Regions from separate parts of the Enterobacter sp. 186315 genome, predicted to be linked through region 3. Evidence: predicted binding sites of a transcription regulator. Region 3 holds the regulator's gene; each other region holds the start of a gene.

Region 1 (3,276 bases), on a different contig from region 3:
ACATCTTCTAAACCAATGTGCAAACGAATTAAGGTGCCGCTGAAGTCCACCTCGCCGCCGGGGCGCAGCGCCGCGATTTGCTCCGGCTGATTCGGCAAAATCAGCGACTCAAAACCGCCCCATGAGTAGGCCATGCTAAAGAGGGTAAAATTATCCAGATAGGTGGCGAGCTCGTCGTTGCTCAGCCGTTTTTTCAGCACAAATGAGAACAGGCCGCTGCTGCCCGTAAAGTCACGTTGCCAGAATTCATGCCCAACGCTGCCCGGCAGCGCAGGGTGGTTCACGCGCTCAACCTGCGGATGCTGCGCCAGCCATTCGGCGACTTTCAGGCTGCTTTCATGATGCTGACGCAGGCGCAGGCCCAGCGTGCGAATGCCTCGGCTGGTCATGTAGGCGGTATCCGCGTCCACCATCTGCCCCATCAGGTAGGCATTTTCACGCAGCTGATCCCAGCAGCGGGCGTTCGACACCGCCGTGCCAATCATGCCGTCGGAGTGCCCAATCAGGTATTTGGTCGCCGCCTGAATCGAGATATCGATGTCAAATTCCAGCGCCTTAAACAGCACGCCCGCCGCCCAGGTATTGTCGATCATGATAATGGCGTCCGGCGCTTTGCTGCGAACCGCCCTGACGATCGCCGGGACGTCGTGAACTTCCATGGTGATCGACCCCGGTGATTCCAGGAACACGATGCGGGTATTGGGCTGGATCAGCTCTGCGATGCCTTCGCCGATCGTCGGATCGAACCATCCGGTGGTCACGCCGAGCTTGCTGAGGATTTTGGTGCAGAAATCCTGGCTCGGCTCGTAGGCGGTGTTGGTCATCAGGATGTGGTCACCCTGTTCCACGAACGCCAGAATGGTATTGGCGACGGCCGCCGCGCCACAGGGGAACAGGGCGCAGCCTGCGCCGCCTTCCAGTTCGCACATGGCTTCCTGGAGCGAGAAATGGGTTAGGGTGCCGCGACGACCGTAAAACAGCCCGCCTTTGGCGCGGTTGCGCGTGGCAATTTTTTTCTCCTCCAGGGTATCAAATACCAGTGAGGAGGCCCGCTGGATCACGCTGTTCACCGAGCCCTGAGTATATTTTTTGCTGCGTCCGGCCTGTACCAGCGTGGTATCAAGATGCTTCTTCGTCATGTTCGCCAACCCTGTTTTTATACGTCTGGACGTCCAGACTACCATGAAAGTAAAAATGTGTGCTTCTCTGCTGTTCGAATAAGCACAAAATTTTCTAGAATTGGCGCTCAGAAAATTTTTCCTGTTTAAGCGCAAGGAAAATGAAACGATTTTGCGGCAATATGTAAATACTAATGAGAACTACTATCAATTCGACGATGTTTTGATATTATTATGCTCAGATTTTGTGATTTGCGTCCTGGAGATACAGAGTGGGTAATAATTTGATGCAGACGGATCTCTCCGTCTGGGGCATGTATCATCATGCTGACATCGTGGTTAAGATTGTGATGATCGGCCTGATCCTGGCCTCCGTTGTCACCTGGGCTATTTTCTTCAGCAAGAGCGCTGAGCTTATTTCGCAAAAGCGTCGCCTCAAGCGCGAACAGAAGCAGCTGGCTGAAGCCCGCTCTCTGGAGCAGGCGTCTGACATGACCTCCTCTTTCCACGCGAAAAGCCTGACCACCCTTTTAGTGAACGAAGCTCAGAACGAGCTGGAACTCTCCGCAGGCAGTGACGATAACGACGGCATTAAAGAGCGTACCGGCTTCCGCCTGGAGCGCCGCGTGGCGGCCGTAGGTCGTTACATGGGCCGCGGTAACGGTTATCTGGCTACCATCGGCGCCATTTCCCCGTTCGTTGGTCTGTTTGGTACCGTCTGGGGCATCATGAACAGCTTCATCGGCATCGCCCAGACCCAAACCACTAACCTGGCCGTCGTTGCGCCGGGTATCGCAGAAGCGCTGCTGGCAACGGCCATCGGTCTGGTTGCGGCGATTCCTGCGGTGGTTATCTACAACATCTTCGCGCGTATGATTGGCAGCTACAAAGCTACACTCGGTGACGTTGCGGCGCAGGTTCTGCTGCTGCAAAGCCGCGATTTGGATCTGAACGCCAGCTCCGCTAAACCGGTTCACGCTGCGTCTAAACTGCGCGTAGGTTGATCTTATGGCAATGCGTCTTAACGAAAACCTGGACGATAACGGCGAAATGCATGAAATCAACGTGACGCCGTTTATCGACGTTATGCTGGTTCTGCTGATTATCTTCATGGTGGCTGCGCCGCTGGCGACGGTTGACGTGAAGGTGAACCTGCCGGCCTCTTCCAGCCAGCCGCAGCCGCGCCCTGAGAAACCGATTTATCTGTCGGTGAAGGCCGATAAATCGATGTTCCTCGGCAACGATCCGGTGACCGACGACTCGGTTATCCCGGCGCTGGACACGCTGACGGGCGGCAAGAAAGACACCACCGTCTTCTTCCGCGCGGATAAAACCGTGGATTACGAGACCATGATGAGGGTAATGGACACGCTACATCAGGCGGGTTACCTGAAGATTGGGCTGGTCGGTGAAGAGAAAGCCGCAGCGAAATAAAAGAAAAGGCAACGTAAGTTGCCTTTTTTAATGCTTATTCCCTCTCCCAAAAGGAGAGGGAGTTGTCCGTGCAACGCTATCTGAGTATTACGCCAGATGTTCCCCACCGCACACGCCGTGCACCTCTGCCGTCACGTAGCTTGATTCCTGGCTCGCCAGATAGACGTACACCGGTGCCAGCTCTGCCGGCTGGCCCGCGCGCTTCATCGGCGTCTGCTGACCAAACTGCGGGATTTTATCCTGCGTCTGACCGCCGGAGATTTGCAGCGCCGTCCAGATTGGACCCGGCGCGACCACGTTCACGCGAATGCCTTTTTCCGCCACCTGTTTCGCCAGCCCGCGGCTGTAGTTGAGAATGGCCGCCTTGGTGGACGCATAGTCCAACAGGTGTGGACTCGGCTGATACGCCTGAATCGACGAGGTCGTCACGATGCTCGAACCGGCCGGCAGCAGCGGGATCGCCTCCTGGGTGATGTAGAATAGCGCCAGCACGTTCACCGCGTAGGTTTGCTTAAACTGCTCGGTTGTCAGATCGGCAATCTTCTCCACCGCCGTCTGTTTACCGGCTACCAGCGCCAGCACGTCCAGCCCACCCAGGGCCTCGTGCGCCTTATGCACCAGCGAGCGGGCAAAGGATTCGTCGCTCAAATCGCCGGGGATCAGCACCGCTTTGCGCCCGGCCTCTTCAATCAGCTGTTTTACCTGCTGCGCATCTTCTTCCTCG
Region 2 (3,276 bases), on a different contig from region 3:
TAAGGTGGCTATCGACGCGATTAACGCCGCAGGGGCGCCGCACTGCTTCCTGTCCGTGACCAAATGGGGCCACTCCGCCATTGTTAACACCAGCGGAAATGGCGACTGCCATATCATTCTGCGCGGCGGTAAAGAGCCGAACTACAGCGCAAAACACGTGGCAGAAGTGAAAGCCGGTCTGGAAAAAGCCGGTCTGGCCCCGCAGGTGATGATCGACTTCAGCCACGCCAACTCCAGCAAGCAGTTTAAGAAGCAGATGGAAGTGGGTGCGGACGTGTGTCAGCAGATTGCGAACGGTGAGAACGCGGTGATCGGCGTGATGATCGAAAGCCATCTGGTTGAAGGCAATCAGAACCTGGAAGGCAGCGAGCCGCTGGTTTACGGTAAGAGCGTGACCGACGCCTGCATCGGCTGGGAAGACACCGACACCATCCTGCGTCAGCTGGCGAATGCGGTAAAAGCGCGTCGCGGCTAACTCTGGTTCAGACAATAAAAAAGCGTGGAGGGCTCCACGCTTTTTTTATGTCCGGCGAAAATTACTTCGCTTTACCCTGGTTCGCTACCGCCGCCGCTTTTGCAGCGATTTCGTCAGCGTTACCCAGATAGTAATGTTTGATTGGCTTGAAGTTTTCGTCGAACTCATACACCAGCGGCACGCCGGTTGGGATGTTCAGTTCGAGGATCTCGTCTTCGCCCATGTTGTCCAGGTATTTCACCAGCGCACGCAGGGAGTTACCGTGAGCCGCGATAATGACGCGCTCGCCGCTTTTCAGGCGTGGCAGAATAGTTTCGTTCCAGTAAGGCACAACGCGATCGATGGTCAGCGCCAGGCTTTCCGTCTGCGGCAGCTCTGCATCGGTCAGCTTCGCGTAACGCGGATCGTGGCCCGGATAGCGCTCGTCGTCTTTGGTCAGCTCTGGTGGAGTCACCGCGAAACCGCGACGCCACTGTTTAACCTGCTCGTCACCGTATTTTTCAGCAGTTTCAGCTTTGTTCAGACCTTGCAGCGCACCGTAGTGACGCTCGTTCAGTTTCCAGGATTTCTCAACCGGCAGCCAGGCCTGATCCAGTTCGTCCAGCACGTTCCACAGGGTGTGGATGGCACGTTTCAGCACAGAGGTGTAAGCAAAATCAAAGCTGAAGCCTTCTTCCTTCAGCAGTTTACCTGCCGCTTTCGCTTCGCTTACGCCTTTCTCGGACAGATCAACGTCGTACCAACCGGTGAAGCGGTTTTCGTTGTTCCACTGGCTTTCGCCGTGGCGCACCAGAACCAGCTTAGTAATAGCCATTTCTTACTCCTCAAGCATTTTAGAATGATAACAATTCTCATTATATTGCCGTGCGACTGCCAGCGGCAACGCTTAACCATAACCATAGCGAAAATAGTCCCTCAGTGTAAGGTGCTTGTGAATTCAGGGTTACGTTTTTGTCTGCAATCGGCGGTAATTTCAGCAAGGTGCGCAGAAAAAAGCCCTCCGGACGGAGGGCTAAAGATTAACGAGGAATAAAGTGATACTCGGTGACGCTGACGTACTCCGCACCCGGATGCAGAACGCAGTCCGGCTGAGGCCAGTCGGCGTGGTTTGGGCTGTCGGGCAGGAACTCGCTTTCCAGCGCCAGACCCTGCCAGTCGCTGTACTCGTCATGTTCGCGCGCCGTGGTGCCGCCGAGGAAGTTGCCGGAATAGAATTGCAGGGCAGGGGCGGTGGTGTAGACCGTCATTTGCAGCTTTTCATCCGCTGACCAGACGTGCGCGGCGGGCTGTTTCACGTCGCCTTTCGCCTCAAGCAGGAAGGCATGATCGTAGCCGTTTACCTTGCGCTGATCGTCATCGCTGAGGAAATCCTGCGCAATCGCTTTAGCCTGGCGGAAATCAAAGCTGTTGCCGTCTACCGCTTTCAGCCCCTGATACGGGATCCCCATTTCATCCACCGGCAGATAGCGATCCGCCAGGATCTGAAGCTTGTGGTTGCGAACGTCGCACTGGTTGCCGTCGAGATTGAAATAGGCGTGGTTGGTCAGGTTGACCGGGCAGGGCTTATCAACCGTTGCGCGATACTCGATAGCGATACGGTTATCGTCGGTCAGGGTAAAACGCGCGGTGGCCGTGAGGTTGCCCGGGAATCCCTGATCGCCGTCGGGGGAGTCCAGGGAAAACAGCGCTTCGCCGTCGTTCTGGCGCACAATTTTCCAGCGGCGCTTATCAAAGCCGTCCGGCCCGCCGTGCAGCTGGTTTTCGCCCTGGCTTGGCAGCAGCGAATAGCTCACGCCGTCCAGCTCAAAGCGGCTTTTAGCAATGCGGTTAGCGTAACGGCCAACCGATGCGCCGAGGAAAGCCGACTGGTTAATGTATTGCTCCGGCGACGCGCAGCCGAGCAAGGTTTCACGCACGCTGCCGTCAGGCAGAGGCACGCGCGCGGAGAGTAACGTTGCGCCCCAGTCCATCACCGTCACCACCATCCCCGCGCCGTTGCGCAGGGTTAACAGGCGATAAGGCAGACCGTCCGGTGCGAGGGTTGGCGTTTCGTTTAGCACTGTCCTGCTCCTTGCGATGCTTTACATACATAGAAGGTTTCTTTGATCCCGGTTTTGGCTTCGTACTGTTTCGCCACCGCGTCCTGTACGACGGGAACTAACGCCTCCGGTACCAGCGCCACCACGCAGCCGCCAAAGCCGCCGCCGGTCATGCGCACGCCGCCTTTGTCGCCGATGGCCTCTTTCACGATTTCAACCAGGGTATCGATCTGCGAAACGGTAATTTCAAAATCATCGCGCATGGAGGCGTGAGATTCTGCCATCAGCTCGCCCATGCGTTTCAGGTCGCCTTGCGCCAGCGCTGAGGCCGCTTCCACGGTGCGGGCGTTTTCCGTCAGAACGTGGCGCACGCGCTTCGCCACTACCGGGTCAAGCTCGTGGGCCACTTTGTTAAATTCTTCGAGCGTGACGTCGCGCAGGGCAGGCTGCTGGAAGAAGCGCGCGCCGGTTTCGCACTGCTGGCGGCGGGTGTTGTACTCGCTGCCTACAAGGGTGCGCTTGAAGTTGCTGTTGATGATGATGACCGCCGCGCCTTGCGGCAGGGGAACCGCTTTGGTGCCGAGCGTGCGGCAGTCGATCAGCAGCGCGTGCTCTTTCTTGCCGAGCGCGGAGATCAGCTGATCCATAATGCCGCAGTTGCAGCCCACGAACTGGTTTTCTGCTTCCTGACCGTTAAGCGCGATTTGCGCCCCGTCCAGCGGCAGATGATACAGCTGCTGGAAGACGGTACCGACCGCCACT
Region 3 (3,276 bases):
CTCGAAGCCGCATTCGGCCAGGCGGAAGGCTATATCGATCAGTACTTCGCGAAAGCCAGCTACAAATTTGATATCGCCGGTAGCCCGCTGAGCACCAGCTATCAGTTCTACGGCACCCGCGATAAAGCCAGTAACGGCACCGTGAACGACATTTACGACGGCACCGCATGGTTGCAGGCGCTGACCTTCGGGTACAAGGTCGGGCAGGTGGATTTACGTCTGGAAGGGACCTGGGTTAAGGCGGAAGGCCAGCAGGGCTACTTCCTGCAACGTATGACGCCAACCTACGCCTCTTCAAACGGTCGTCTGGATATCTGGTGGGATAATCGCTCTGACTTCAACACCGATGGCGAAAAAGCGGTCTTCTTCGGCGCGATGTATGATCTGAAGAACTGGAACCTGCCGGGCTGGGCGGTGGGCGCGTCTTACGCTTACGCATGGGATGCAAAACCTGCCGATATGGCTACCCCGGACGCCTACTACGATCCGAACTACCGCCTGAAAGAGTCTTCTTATAGCCTGGACGCGATGTACACCGTTCAGGATGGCCGTGCGAAAGGCACGATGTTCAAACTGCACTTCACCCAGTACGACAACCACTCCGATATCCCAAGCTACGAGGGCGGTTACGGCAACATCTTCCAGGATGAACGTGACGTGAAATTCATGGTCATTGCCCCATTCACTATCTTCTGATGAACCTTCCGGCGGGCTGAGTCCCGCCGACATGGAGACTGAACATGATGAAAAAAATGGTTATTGTCGGGCTGCTGGCGTCGGGGCTGGTGGCGTGCGCGCAGCCGCAGGCCGCTAAAGAGGATTCCCGTCTGAAAGAGGCGTACAGCGCCTGCATTAATACGGCGGAAGGGTCGCCAGAGAAGATTGAAGCCTGCCAGAGCGTGCTGAACGTGCTGAAGAAAGAGAAGGCGCACGAGCAGTTTGCTAATCAGGAAAACGTCCGCGTGATGGATTACCAGGCCTGTATTCAGGCGCGTAAAACCGGTAACGATCAGGAAGTGGCAAAGCGCTGCGATCGGATTTGGGACGAGATACGCAATAACAATAAATAAGTTGTTGTCATCATCATGCCCGGTGGCGCAGCGCCACCGGGCTTTTTTAATGCAAAAAAAAGCCAACCTTGCGGCTGGCTCAGAGTATGAAAGCTTGCTTACTTCGCGTCGTGCGCGTGATCGTTCTCGCGGCAATCGCCTTCAGCACAGTGGCCGTACAGGTACAGGCTGTGGTTGGTCAGGCGGATGCCGTGACGGGCTGCGATTTCACGCTGGCGTGATTCGATAGAATCATCGCTAAATTCAATAACCTTGCCGCAGTCGAGGCAGATCAGGTGATCGTGGTGATGCTGCTGGGTCAGTTCGAAAACAGATTTACCGCCTTCGAAGTTATGACGGGTAACAATGCCCGCGTCATCAAACTGGTTCAGCACGCGATAAACGGTTGCCAGTCCAATTTCTTCACCCATGTCGATAAGACGCTTATAAAGGTCTTCCGCACTGACATGGTGATTGTTTGGCCCCTGAAGGACTTCAAGGATTTTTAACCGAGGAAGCGTAACTTTCAGGCCAGCCTTCTTTAGTGCGGTGTTGTTGTCTGTCATGCGGAATCTGTCCTGTTGCTAAACAATTCACTTCTAAGGAAGAAGTGACTGAGAATGCGCCTGGGATAATGCGTATCATTATAGAACTGCCATGGCTAAATGAAAACTGCAAGTCTCAAGCAAAATATGCGTATAAAAACGTGGGATCACCGACAAACTTGTCCGATGTCATCCACTTTAACTCGGGGGATATTGTACAGGTCTGAGCGAAAAAGTTAAAAGTTTGTAGCAATTAATTTAATCGGTTTCACCTGGAAACGGGCGCAACCGAAGCTGCGCCACCGGGATATCAGGCGTTGAGAATGTCGTCGAGGTTCAGCTCTTCGCGAACCTGCTTCACCCATTTTTCAACGCGTTCAGCGGTCAGTTCTGGCTGACGGTCTTCATCGATGGCCAGACCAACGAAGTGGTCGTCATCTGCCAGACCTTTAGAGGCTTCGAAGTGATAGCCTGCGGTTGGCCAGTGGCCCACGATGGCCGCGCCGCGTGGTTCAATGATGTCGCGAATGGTGCCCAGCGCGTCACAGAAGTATTCCGCGTAGTCTTCCTGATCGCCACAGCCGAACAGTGCAACCAGCTTGCCGTTGAAATCAACCTCTTCCAGCGTCGGGAAGAAATCGTCCCAGTCACACTGCGCTTCGCCGTAGTACCAGGTTGGAATACCCAGCAGCAGGATGTCATAGCCTTCGAGATCTTCTTTGCTGCTCTTGGCGATGTCGTGCACATCGGCAACGTCTTTACCGAGCTGTTTTTGAATGTTTTTTGCGATGTTTTCGGTATTGCCGGTATCACTGCCGAAGAAAATGCCGATGATTGCCATGAGTAAAATAACCTCTTGAAACTTAATGGTATGGTGGCGCAATTTGTCCACGGATAAGGGCAATAATAGCAGAACAGACAACCCTGCGGAAACAGCTATCACGCAGGACTGCACTCTCTGCTACATGAAAAAAGAGGATAAAGGGGATTTTAAGACTTATGCCTTGCCGTGCAGCTGTTCAAGCTGGGCGATCAGCATCTCTTCAATCAGCTCGCTGCGGCTGATGTCGCGGGCGCTGGCCAGCTCGTTTAACGCGTCAACGGCATCGGCGTTGAGCTTTAATTCGACGCGCTTAAGCCCACGATTTTTATCGCGTTTAAGCTGGTTGCGTTTATTGATACGCAGCTGTTCATCACGCGAAAGCGGATTTGTCTTAGGACGTCCCGGGCGACGCTCATTCGCGAACAGATCTATTGTCGTGCGGTCCGTTTGTTCTTTGGCCATGATTTTGAGACTTCGGGGGAAAACAAGCCGCCCTGCTATAGCCCGGGCGATAAGCGCGCCATCATACATCACCGAAAACGGCACGCCAACGACTGGAAGCCCGCGGCCTTCCAGTCGCTGCCTTTTTAATCAATTAGCGGTATCAGAGAGATAGCGGCGGATGGCGCGCAGCACGGCGTCCGGTTTTTCGGCATGAACCCAGTGTCCGGCACCGGCGATCACATGCGCGCGCGCCTCGGGGAACTGCTTAAGCAATTCATCGCGGCAGGCTTCGGTAACGTACGGCGAATTACCGCCGCGCACGAAGAGGGTAGGGTGGTGCCAGGCCGGAACCGGCTCCCAGCCGACGATATGGGGATACTGATCCCAGAGCACCGGCACGTTGAAGCGCCACTCG

Evidence for each region. The regulator Fur, encoded in region 3, represses iron uptake genes when iron is present. The targets are predictions, from matches to a motif close to ATAATAATGAGAACNACTATCAA.
Region 1: exbB (tol-pal system-associated acyl-CoA thioesterase) is a predicted target of Fur. The motif match lies at 1,307-1,329, and genes of this name have one in related genera.
Region 2: gpmA (2,3-diphosphoglycerate-dependent phosphoglycerate mutase) is a predicted target of Fur. The motif match lies at 1,314-1,336, and genes of this name have one in related genera.

Annotation. Positions count from the first base shown of each region.
Region 1 is NZ_JBPTTK010000020.1:12,583-15,858, reverse strand. It holds gene metC (cystathionine beta-lyase) at 1-1,139, opposite strand, end outside; gene exbB (tol-pal system-associated acyl-CoA thioesterase) at 1,391-2,122, shown strand; gene exbD (TonB system transport protein ExbD) at 2,127-2,552, shown strand; gene ACSVHP_RS18400 (SDR family oxidoreductase) at 2,640-3,276, opposite strand, start outside.
Region 2 is NZ_JBPTTK010000023.1:4,342-7,617, forward strand. It holds gene aroG (3-deoxy-7-phosphoheptulonate synthase AroG) at 1-475, shown strand, start outside; gene gpmA (2,3-diphosphoglycerate-dependent phosphoglycerate mutase) at 537-1,289, opposite strand; gene galM (galactose-1-epimerase) at 1,495-2,535, opposite strand; gene galK (galactokinase) at 2,529-3,276, opposite strand, start outside.
Region 3 is NZ_JBPTTK010000013.1:38,430-41,705, reverse strand. It holds gene chiP (chitoporin ChiP) at 1-696, shown strand, start outside; gene chiQ (ChiQ/YbfN family lipoprotein) at 744-1,070, shown strand; gene fur (ferric iron uptake transcriptional regulator) at 1,169-1,615, opposite strand; gene fldA (flavodoxin FldA) at 1,905-2,435, opposite strand; gene ybfE (LexA regulated protein) at 2,592-2,879, opposite strand; gene ybfF (esterase) at 3,009-3,276, opposite strand, start outside.